Regions from separate parts of the Pseudaquabacterium rugosum genome, predicted to be linked through region 2. Evidence: predicted binding sites of a transcription regulator. Region 2 holds the regulator's gene; the other holds the start of a gene.

Region 1 (5,823 bases), on a different contig from region 2:
GGCGGGCCACGCGGGCGGCGATCAGGCCGTGCAGCCAGGCCTCGCCGCCGCGCACCTTGACCACCGGCTGCACCTGGGCATCGTGCTGGGCGCGGTGGCACAGCTCCTCCAGGTAGAGCGGATTGCCGCCGGCGTAGGCGCAGATCTCGGCGATCAGCAGCGGATCGGCCTGCGGCAGGGTGCGCTTGACGGTGCGCTCGGCCTCGCTCTCGGCCAGGGGTTCGAGGGACAGCAGCTGCACCGCGCTCGGCAGCGGCAGCTCGTCGGCGCCGGCCGCGCGTGCCGACAGCAGCAGCAGCAGCGGGGCCTCGGCCTCGGTCAGCGCGGCCAGCACGGTGTGCGAGCCGTCGTCGGCCCACTGCCAGTCGTCGATGAAGATGGCCAGCGGACGCTGGCGCGCCATCGCGGTGAACAGGCTGACGAAGCCCTGGTGCACCGCCTGCGGTGACGGCGGCGGGCCCCGCAGCTCCAGCGGCAGTTTCAGGGCCAGCGTGTGGGCGAGGAAGCCGACCGGCGCCTGCCAGCCCGGCGCCAGCCGGTCGAGCTGGGCCTGGGCGTGCTGCAGCAGGTACTCGGCGCTGGCGCCGGCGGGCGGCGCGACCAGTGTGCGCAGCAGCTGCAGGAAGGGCTGCAGCGGCTCGGCACCGCGGTGGCTGTCGCAGTAGGCGCGCAGCACGGTGATGCCGGCATCGGCGGTGCTGCGGTCCAGGAAATGGTGCGCCAGCCGGGTCTTGCCCAGCCCGGCCGGCCCGACCAGGGCCAGCGCGCGCACCGCGCCCTGGGTGGCGGCGTCCAGCGCATCGCCCAGGGTGTTGATCAGCGCGGCGCGGCCGACGAAGGGCGTCTGGCCGCGCCGGGCGGCGGCTTCGTAGCGGCTGTGGGTCGAGGTGCGGGCCAGCACCGACAGCGCCTCGACCGCCGTCGGCGCGCCCTTGAGCTGCAGCGTGCGGCGCGAGCCGATGACGAAGCGGCCGCTGTCCGGCCCCAGGGTCTCGGCGCTGATCAGCAGCTCGTCGGCCTGGGCCGTCGCGGCCAGCCGGGCGGCGACATTGGGTGCGATGCCCGAGAGCTCCAGCCGGCCGCGCACGATGTCGCCCTCGCCGACCAGCACCATGCCGGCATGGATGCCGCTGTGCAGGCTCAGCGGGCCGTGGCGCCGCACCGCGGCATCGACGGCCAGGCTGCGCACGGTGGCGTGCAGCTCCAGCGCAGCCTCGGTCGCGCGGCGGCCGTCGTCCTCCATCGGCTCGGGGTAGCCGAAGACCGCCAGCATGCCGTCGCCCTGGATGCGCACCACATAGCCGCCGTGGCGTGCGACCACCGTCCAGTAGGCGTGCGACAGCTGGGCCAGCAGGGCGGCGTAGTGCTCGGCCTCCAGCAGCGAGGACAGACGGGTGGAATCCGTCAGGTCCGAGAACAGCATGGTCACGAAGCAGCGCTGCGGCCGCTCGGGCGGTGGCGGCGGGGCGGCGGAGGCGTCGGGGGGCAGGTGGTCGGCCATCGGACTATGGTTCGGGAGCGGGGCGGCGCCTGTCAAGGCGTGCTGCGGTGCGGCAGCGCTGCCGCATGCCTCCGATTGTCGATGGCCGTCGCCGTGGTGGTCTGCCGCCTCGCGTTCTGCCGCTGCGGCCGCACCGCACGGCCTTCGTGCATGTGACTGCACCGACATGGTGCAATCGAACGCACCGTGATCGTGCGACGGCGGGCGGTCACGGGGGCGTCACCGGCGCCGCCCTCAAGGTGGGCTCGGCGCATCCGATTCGCACCATATTGGGCATCCATCTTGCTTGATTGGTGCACGAACAGGCCGGGTCGGTGCGTGGCGCACCGGTCTGGCGCAGATCAAGAACCCCCCGAGGAGTCTTCTCATGGATCCGATCCAGCAGGGCAGCCATGTCCTGTTCATCCTGTTGGGCGCCATCATGGTGCTCGCCATGCACGCCGGCTTCGCCTTCCTGGAGCTGGGCACGGTGCGGCAGAAGAACCAGGTCAACGCCCTGGTCAAGATCCTGGTCGATTTCGCGATCTCGACCGTCGTCTACTTCTTCGTCGGCTATGCGGTGGCCTACGGCACCGGCTTCATGGTCGGCGCCGACGTGCTGGCGCAGAAGAACGGCTACGAGCTGGTCAAGTTCTTCTTCCTGCTGACCTTCGCGGCGGCGATCCCGGCCATCGTCTCCGGCGGCATCGCCGAGCGTGCGCGCTTCGGCCCGCAGCTGATGGCCACCGCCGTCATCGTCGGCCTGGTCTATCCGCTGTCCGAGGGCGTGGCCTGGAACCAGCGCTTCGGCGTCCAGGCCTGGCTGAAGGCGAGCACCGGCGCCGAGTTCCACGACTTCGCCGGCTCGGTGGTCGTGCATGCGGTCGGTGGCTGGATCGGTCTGGCCGCGGTGCTGCTGCTGGGCGCGCGGGCCAACCGCTACCGCAAGGACGGCGGCGTCAGCGCCCATCCGCCCAGCAGCATTCCCTTCCTGGCGCTGGGCGCCTGGATCCTGGCCGTGGGCTGGTTCGGCTTCAACGTGATGAGCGCGCAGACGCTGGACAAGGTCTCGGGCCTGGTCGCCGTCAACTCGCTGATGGCGATGGTCGGCGGCACGCTGGTGGCCGTCTGGATGGGCCGCAACGACCCGGGCTTCGCCTACAACGGCCCGCTGGCCGGGCTGGTGGCGGTGTGCGCGGGCTCGGACCTGATGCATCCGGCCGGCGCGCTGGTGGTCGGCGGCGTGGCCGGCGCGATCTTCGTGCTGTTCTTCACCTGGACGCAGAACCGCTGGAAGATCGACGACGTGCTCGGCGTGTGGCCGTTGCACGGCCTGTGCGGTGCCTGGGGCGGCATCGCCTGCGGCATCTTCGGCCAGCCGATGCTCGGCGGCCTGGGCGGCGTCAGCCTGCCGGCGCAGGTGATCGGCACCGTGGCCGGCGTGGCCTGGGCCTTCGGCGGCGGGCTGGCGGTCTACGGCACGATCAAGGCCGTGACCGGCCTGCGCCTGAGCCAGGAAGAGGAGTTCGACGGCGCCGACCTGTCGATCCACCGCATCTCGGCGACGCCGGACCGCGAATCGCACTGGTGATCCCGGGGCCGGCGCACGGTGCGCCGGCTTGAAACGCCACCGGGCCCGTGCGGGCCCGGTGGTGGCGACCGCCGGTGCCTCGGTGCACCGTGCGGTCCGCGGCTCAGGCCGCTTCGACCCGCTCAGCGGCGGCGGCGCAGCGCGGCGCCGATGACCACCAGGCCACCCAGCAGCAGCGCGTTGGTCGCGGGCTCGGGCACGGCGCTGGCCAGGCTGGCGCCGGCCACGTTCAGACCGGCCAGGCCGTTCGAGGACGTGCCGGAAAAGGCGACGAACTCCGAGGCGGGCATGCCGTACTGGAAGCCGAACCAGCCGGTCGCTTCCGGCGCCAGACCCATGCCGGAGCCGCCGACCGCGCCGCTGGGCAGACCATCGATGCCGAGCTCGCCCGTCCAGTAGACGAAGGCCGCGTGCTCATCGGTGCCGAACAGCGTGGCGAAGCTGCCGGCGCCCGACAGGCTGGCGGTGCTGTTCCAGGTCGCCTCGCTGACCCAGGCCGCGTGCCAGCCGAAGGTCTCCGACCAGGCCCAGCTGTCGGCGCCGGCCGTGGTGCTGATGGCGACCGCGGTCAGCTCCTGTGCCGAGCCGTTGGAGACCGTGTAGATCACGTTGCCGAAGGAGGCGCATTCCTCGATGCTCACGCCGGAGCTCGATGCCATCGTGGTACAGCTCGGCAGGGCGACCACCGCATGGGCGGCGGGGCTCAGGGTGGTGGCGGCCAGCAGCGTGAGTGCCGGCAGGTTCAGCAGGTGTCGCATCGAAGATGTCTCCCTCGTGTCTGGAGTGCGTGTGCGAGGGATGCTAGGTGAGCCGGCCGGATGGCCGCTCCCCCCTGGACGCGGGGAGCGGCCATCCCGGTGGGGTCCGGCCGATGGACAAGGCGCAAAGTGAGCGTGCACTCGGCCGTCTGCCGTCTGCCGTCTGCCGTCTGCCGTCTGCCGTCTGCCGTCGACCGTTCGCGGCGGGCCGCGCGCTGGCCGCGCTCAGCGTGGGGCGCCCCGCCGGCTGCGCATCTGCCGCACCATCGCGGCGAAGAACTTGTCCGCGAAGTCGTCGCCTCGGATCAGCTGTTGGGTCAGGTCGGCGCAGCGCTGGCTGATGGCGTGCGGCAGGGCCACGTTGTCGCCCGGGATCGCACCGGCGGCGAGCTGGATCTCGGCCGCGCGCTGCACCGTCCACAGCAGGAAGAAGGTGCGCGGGATGTCGATCTCGCCGACGGCGATGCCGTGGTTGCGCAGCACCAGCACGTGCTTGTCCTGCCCCAGGCTGGCCAGCATGCGCGGCTTCTCGTCGGCGAACAGCGTGATGCCCTCGAAGGCGTGGTAGGCCACGCGGCCGGTCAGCTGGGCGCCGTAGAAGTCGTCGTGGCCGAAGCCGGCGCGCTTGAGCGCGATCGCCGACACCGCGGTGGTGTGGGTGTGGATCACGCAGTGGATGTCCTCGCGTGCGGCGTGGATGGCGCCGTGCAGCGCGAAGCCGGCCGGGTTGCCGTCCCAGGGCGAGGGCTCGACCTTGCGGCCGTCGACGTCGACCTTGATCAGGTTCTCCGGCGTCACCTCGTCGTAGTTCAGGCCGAAGGGGTTGACCAGGTAGTGGTCGGTGCCGGGCAGGCGGGCCGAGATGTGGTTGAAGATGGTCTCGGTCCAGCCGAAGAAATCGACCAGGTGGTAGCAGTCGGCCAGTTGCTGGCGCAGCGCCCATTCGTCTTGCGCGATGTGCGGCGGCCGGGCGGTGGTGGGGGTGGCGAGGTCCATGGTGCGGGGGGGCGGGCGGAGGTGGATCGGGGGGGCGACGGTGCGGGCCGGCCGCGGGGTCAGGTCGCCGGGCAGGCCGCGGCGCGCTGCTCGGCATGCCAGCGGGTCTGCAGCAGCAGGCGGCGGGTGGCCGGCACCGGCAGGCCGTAGCGCTCGGCCAGCTCGACGACGGCGTCGCCGATGGCCGCCAGCTCCAGCGGCCGGCCGCGCTCGACGTCCTGCAGCATCGAGGTGCGGAACTCGCCCATGCCGGCGCCCAGGCGGACGAACTCGATGGGGTCGATCTCCAGCCGCGCGCCGTAGGCCGCGGCCGTCAGCATCACCTCGTGCATGACGGCATGCACGGTGTCGAGCAGCGCCGGCTCGCTGTAGATGCGGCGCAGCGTGGCGCCGGTGAGCACCGACAGCGGGTTGCTGGTGAGGTTGGCGATCAGCTTGGTCCAGAGCTTGTCGCGCAGCCGGGGCAGGGCGCGGCAGCCGATGCCGGCGCCCTGCAGCCAGCCGCAGACGCGCTGCAGCCGTGCGCTGGGCCCGTCGGCCGGCGGATGGGCGGTGGTGTCGGGCTCGCCCAGCATCAGCAGATGTGGTGTCTGGCTGCGCAGGCGGCCGGGGCCGTCGGACTCGGCGGTGACGAAGACGACGGCGCCCAGCACGCGGTCCATCGGCAGTGTGCGCAGCAGCGCGCCCTCGGGATCGACCGCGCGCACCGGCTGGCCGTCGAAGCGCCCGCCGTGGCCGTGGAAGTACCAGAAGGGCACGCCGTTGACCAACGGCAGCACCAGGGTGTGCGGCGCGATGGCGGGCGCGGCCGCGGCCACCAGACCGGCCAGATCCTGCGACTTGCTGGCCAGCAGCAGCAGATCGGGCGCCCGGGCCTCGGCGGCGCTGGCGATCACGCGCAGCGGGGCGGTGTCGGCGAGGGCGGGGTGGGCCGCTGTGCCGTCCATCGCCGCGGCCGGCACCTGCCAGTGGCCATCCAGATCGTCCAGCCGCAGGCC
Region 2 (5,823 bases):
GGGCCGCGGCCAGCGGCGCCGACGCCACCCGCATCCTGGACGCGATGAAGAGCTTCGGCATCGCCGGCAAGCTGGCCAAGGCGCGCCAGCTGGCCCAGGGCTACGGCATCGACGGCGTGCCGACGATCGGCGTGCACGGCCGTTGGATGACCTCGCCGTCGATCAGCGGCGGCCCGGATCGCGCCCTGAGCGTGACCAATCAGCTGATCGCCCAGGTCCGCGCCTGATCCTCCGGCCGCCGGGCGCTGGTCAGCCTCGCCCCGGCCACGCATACTGCGCGGCGAGACGGAATTCGCGCCACGGCCCGCCCCAAGGCAGCGAGATCGGACTAGAATGGCATGCAATTTCTGTGCCGCTCATGTCGTCCCTGCGCTCCGTCCTCGTCGTCCTGTTGTCCGGTTCCGGCCTGCTGAGCCTGCCGGCCATGGCCGCCTCGGCGGACCGCACCCAGCCGCTCACGCTGGAATCCGACAAGCCCTGCACCGTCAACCTGGCCCGACAGGTCAGCCAGTGCAGCGGCAACGTCGTCATCACCCAAGGCACGCTGGTGCTGCGCGCCGAACAGATCGAGCTGCGCGAGAGCCGTGAGGGCCATCCCTCGGCCACCGCCAGCGGCAGCACGGCCAAGCCCGCCCAGTACCGCCAGAAGCGCGACGGCAGCGACGAGACCGTCGAGGGCAGCGCCACCCGCATCGACTACGACGGCAAGGCCGGTACGCTGCGCTTCGTCGGCCAGGCGGTCGTGCGGCGCCTGCGCGGCACGACGGTGGCCGACGAGATCACCGGCGGCGAGATCGTCTGGGACAACGTGGCCGAGCAGATCAGCGTCAGCGGCGGTGCGGCCAGCGCCGGCAATCCCGGCGGCCGCGTGCGCGCGGTGATCCAGCCGCGGGCCACCGTGCCCGCCGCGCCCCAGGTGCCCTTGCCGCTGAAGACCGGCCCGTCCGGCGCGGACCGCCCATGACGACCGCCTCCGCGACCCGCACCGCCGACGGCGGCAGCCGGCTCGAGGTCCGCGGCCTGCAGAAGCGCTACGGTGCCCGGCAGGTGGTCAAGGAAGTCCATCTGCGCGTGGCCGCCGGCGAGGTCATCGGCCTGCTCGGCCCCAACGGCGCAGGCAAGACCACCACGTTCTACATGGTCGTCGGCCTGGTGCGTGCCGATGCGGGCGAGATCCACATCGACGGCCAGCCGGTGCAGCACCAGCCGATCCACCGCCGCGCCAGCCTGGGCCTGAGCTACCTGCCGCAGGAAGCCTCGATCTTCCGCAAGCTCAGCGTCGAGGAGAACATCCGCGCCGTGCTCGAACTGCAGCACGATGCCCAGGGCAAGGCCCTGGACCGCGCGACCATCGACCGCCAGCTCGAACAGCTGATGGACGACCTGTCGCTCACCCGGCTGCGTGACGCGCCCGCGCCGTCCCTGTCCGGCGGCGAACGCCGGCGCGTCGAGATCGCCCGCGCGCTGGCCTCGCAGCCCCGCTTCATCCTGCTCGACGAGCCCTTCGCCGGGGTCGACCCGATCGCGGTGATCGAGATCCAGCGCATCATCGGCTTCCTGAAGGCGCGGGGCATCGGTGTGCTGATCACCGACCACAACGTGCGCGAGATGCTCGACATCTGCGACCGGGCCTACATCATCAGCGAGGGCCGTGTGCTGGCCGAGGGCACGCCGACCGAGATCGTCGGCAATCCCGACGTGCGGCGCGTCTACCTCGGCGAACACTTCAAGATGTGACGGACGGAAGCAAGCAGTCATGAAACCGTCCCTGCAGGTCCGCCTGTCCCAGCACCTGGCGCTGACGCCGCAGCTGCAGCAGTCGATCCGGCTGCTGCAGCTGTCGACGCTCGAGCTGCACCAGGAAATCGAGCAGATGCTCGAACAGAACCCCTTCCTCGACGTCGAGGAGGACCACGCGCCGATGGAGTTCGGGCTGGAGCGCCTGTCGTCCAGCCAGGACGCCGCCGGCCAGCGCGAGAAGGAACGCCTGGCCGAGCGCGAGGACGGCGCCGCCGGTGACGGCTCCGGCGGCGACGAGCCGGCCGGGGTCGACAACGCCGACTTCGGCGCCACCGAGCGCGACGACTGGGAAAACGGCACCGAGCGCGACGACTTCGACGGCATCCGCGAGCTGCCCTCCGGCAACACCGGCAGCGGCAGCGGGGACGACGACTTCGAGCCCATCGAGTCGGCCGACCAGGGACCGACGCTGCAGGACCACCTCCGGCGCCAGCTGCTGGGCATGCGGCTGTCCGAGGAGGACCAGGCCGCGGTGCTGGTGCTCATCGAGTCTCTCGACGAAGACGGTTATCTGGGCGACCCGCTCGCCGAGATCGCCGAGCGTCTGGGCAGCGCGCTCGGCATCGATCCGGACGATCCCGATCAGGCCGACGAACGCGAGGAGCTGGCCGACCGCCTGCGTTGCGCGCTGAAATGGCTGCAGAGCATGGAGCCCACCGGCGTCGGCGCCTCGGGCCTGTCCGAATGCCTGGTGCTGCAGCTCAAGGACAAGCCGCGCAGTCCCGCACGCAAGGTCGCCATCCGCATCGCCGAGGCCGGCCTCGAGCTGCTGGCGCGCCGCGACGCGAAGAAGCTGATGCAGGCCACCGGCGCCGACGAGCAGCTGCTGCGCGAGGCCCAGGCCCTGATCCTGAGCTGCGAGCCCAAGCCCGGCCGCCCGTTCGCGCGCGCCGAGGCCAACATCATCGTGCCCGACGTCATCGTGCTGAAGTCGGGGCGCGGCTGGAAGGCGACCCTCAATCCGGACGTCATGCCCAAGCTGCGCATCAACGACCTGTACGCGCAGGCCATCCGCGGCCAGCGCAACGGCTCGGCCAGCGGGCTGTCGTCACGCCTGCAGGAGGCGCGCTGGTTCATGAAGAACATCCTGCAGCGCTTCGACACCATCCTGCGCGTCAGCCAGGCCATCGTCGAGCGGCAGAAGGGCTTCTTCACCCACGGCGAGATCGCGATGAAGCCGCTGGTGCTGCGCGAGATCGCCGACGAGCTGGGCCTGCACGAGAGCACCATCTCGCGCGTGACCACGGCCAAGTACATGACCACGCCCTACGGCACCTTCGAGCTGAAGTACTTCTTCGGCTCCAGCCTGAACACCGAGGCCGGCGGCAACGCGTCGAGCACCGCGGTGCGCGCGCTGATCAAGCAGCTGGTGGCCAACGAGGACCAGGCCAAGCCGCTGTCCGACAGCCAGCTGTCGGACATGCTGGGCGAGCAGGGCATCACCGTCGCCCGCCGCACCGTGGCCAAGTACCGCGAGGCGCTGAAGATCGCGCCGGCCAATCTGCGCAAGGCCTTGTGAGCATTCCCCGGACGGGCCCGGCCCAGCCGGCCCCGTCCGCCTGACGTTCCGTCTTCCCGTACCCCGCGATGCCTGCCCTGTGCAGGCCGTCCGCGCTGGAGGCTTCCTGCCGTGACCACCCCCAAATTTCCCAAGCCGCCGATCGGCGGCATGCCGCGCCACCGCCGTGATGACGGCCCCGCCCCTCACGGAGCCCGACGTGGCCCGGGCCCGGGCCACGCCCCCCACGGCGGCCCGCAAGGCCGGGGTCCGGGCGGCCCCGGGCGACCGGGCCCCGGCCCCGGCGGCCGACCGGGTGGCCGACCGGGCGGCCCACCGCTGCGCCGGCCGGAGCTCGCGCTGGCACCGGTGGCCAGCGGCGAGCCGGTCTCGCTGTTCCTGCCCTGCCCGGCCGGCGTCGAGCCGCTGCTGGCCGACGAGTGCGCCCGCCTGCTGGGCGTCGACCGCTCGGTGGTGCCGGCCGATCCCTCGCGCCGGCCGGTGATCGAGCTCAAGGGCGGCGTGCGGGTGCGCGCCGACGGCGTGGGCGCGATGCGGCTGAACCTGGAATGCCGCCTCGCCCAGCGCGTGCTGTGGCCGCTGGCCCACGGCCCCTACGGCCACGAGGACGACCTCTACGCGCTGGCCCGGCGCGTGCCCTGGGTCGACTGGATCACGCCGCGCGAGACCTTCCGCATCGACACCAGCGCCCAGCGCTCGCCGCTGCAGAGCCTGAACTTCGCCACGCTGCGGGTGAAGGACGCGCTGTGCGACGTGCTGCGCGATGCCACCGGCGAGCGCCCCAGCGTCGACACCCGCCACCCGGACCTGTCGCTGGTGCTGCACCTGGCCGAGGATCTGGCCACGCTGTACGTGGACCTCAGCGGCGAGGCGCTGTTCAAGCGCGGCTGGCGCGACGAGCGTGACGGCGGCCTCAAGGGCGAGGCGCCGCTGAAGGAAACGCTGGCCGCGGCCATGCTGGCGGCCGCCGGCTGGCAGGGCCGGGCCGAGGACGGCGCCCTGCTCGACCCCTGCTGCGGCGCCGGCACCATCGCCATCGAGGCGGCGCAGATCGCCTGCGGCATCGCCCCGGGCCTGCAGCGCCGCTTCGCCTTCGAGCAGTTGCGCGCCTTCCGCCCGCTGCTGGGCGAATGGGCCCGCCTCAAGACCGAGGCCAAGGCCCGGGTGCACGCGCCGGCCGTGGCCATCCACGCCGGCGACGTCGCCTTCCGCATGACCGACTTCGCGCAGCGCAACGCGCAGCGCGCGGGCGTCGGCCACGCGATCCAGTTCAAGACCGGTGATGCGCTGCAGCGCCCGGCCCCGGCGGCCGGCGGCCTGCTGGTGCTGAACCCGCCGTATGGCGAGCGCATCGAGGCCAAGGGCACGCACGGCGTGCGCGATGACGACATGCGCGGCCCGCGTGGCCAGGGCAGCCGCGAGGACTTCGATGCCGGCGCCTCGGCCGGCGAGTTCTATGCCGCACTGGCCGCCCACTGGAAGCGGGCCTACACCGGCTGGACGGCCTGGGTGCTGAGCCCGGACCTGAAGCTGCCGCAGGCGCTGCGGCTGAAGGAGACGCGCCGCGTGCCGATGTGGAACGGCGCGATCGAGTGCCGGCTGTTCCGCTTCGACCTCGTCAGCGGCAGCGCCCGCACCCCGCGCGAGCCACGCGCAGGTGACACGCCCGAGGCCGGGACCGCCGCCGGCTGATCAACCGGGCGCTGCGGGCAGCGCTCAGCCCTTCTGGCCCAGCATGCCCATCAGGCCGCCGACCAGGCCGCCCAGGTCCGGCTGGGCGCCGGCGGCCGGCAGCTGGCCGTTGGGCGTCATCTGGTCGATGACCTGCGGCAGCAGCTGCGCCAGCTGGCCGCCCAGGGCGTCGGCCGGCAGACCGAACTGCTGCGCCAGCTCACCCAGACGGCCCTGGCCCAGCGCGGCACCGATCTGCTCGCCGGACACCGGCAGATTGGCGCCGGTCGAGACCCAGCTCTGCACGGCCTCGCCCAGGCCCCCTTGCTGCAGCTGCGAGACCAGCGCGCCCAGGCCGCCGGCGCCGCCCTGCTGACCGCCGATCAGGCTCATCACCAGTTGCATGAGCGGCGGCATGCCGCCGCCGGCCTGGCCACCGAGCGCCTGGCCGAGCGCACCGTTGACCGCTTGTCCGAGCATTGAATCGAGCAGACCCATGATGACCTCCTGTGTGTTGGGTATGGCGGCCGATTCTGCGCCCGGCGGGTGACGCCACGACCGGCTGCGCCCCCGCCCGGCCACCCGCCCGACGAAGGCCGGGCGCTTCCGTGTGCAGCCCGTCACGGCCAAGGCCTCCGCATCCACCGGCTGCCGGCTCCAGTCCGGCCGCCAACGGCCGATCGCGCGCGTGCGCGCGACAAGGCGCCCGCCGCGACGGACCGGCCCTGCTCAGGCCGACGGGTCGATCCGGGCCGCCGCCCAGCAGGCGATCGTCGACAGCGCCGCCAGCGGCGCGGTGTCGGCCCGCAGCACGCGCGACCCCAGGCTGACCG

The links. Region 2 encodes sigma-54, which starts transcription at its own class of promoters, with help from an activator protein. Its sites were predicted from a motif close to TGGCANGNAANCTGCTTT; they were not measured.
Region 1: a site for sigma-54 is predicted at 1,773-1,790, ahead of AACH11_RS20655 (ammonium transporter). Genes of this name have one in related genera too.

The regions. Positions count from the first base shown of each region.
Region 1 is NZ_JBBUTF010000023.1:34,478-40,300, forward strand. It holds gene AACH11_RS20650 (ATP-binding protein) at 1-1,501, opposite strand, end outside; gene AACH11_RS20655 (ammonium transporter) at 1,869-3,071, shown strand; gene AACH11_RS20660 (PEP-CTERM sorting domain-containing protein) at 3,194-3,829, opposite strand; gene AACH11_RS20665 (class II aldolase/adducin family protein) at 4,055-4,825, opposite strand; gene AACH11_RS20670 (ketopantoate reductase family protein) at 4,885-5,823, opposite strand, start outside.
Region 2 is NZ_JBBUTF010000008.1:119,498-125,320, reverse strand. It holds gene AACH11_RS10620 (thiol:disulfide interchange protein DsbA/DsbL) at 1-227, shown strand, start outside; gene lptA (lipopolysaccharide transport periplasmic protein LptA) at 359-964, shown strand; gene lptB (LPS export ABC transporter ATP-binding protein) at 961-1,737, shown strand; gene AACH11_RS10605 (RNA polymerase factor sigma-54) at 1,757-3,319, shown strand; gene AACH11_RS10600 (THUMP domain-containing class I SAM-dependent RNA methyltransferase) at 3,668-5,011, shown strand; gene AACH11_RS10595 (YidB family protein) at 5,036-5,488, opposite strand; gene AACH11_RS10590 (16S rRNA (uracil(1498)-N(3))-methyltransferase) at 5,720-5,823, opposite strand, start outside.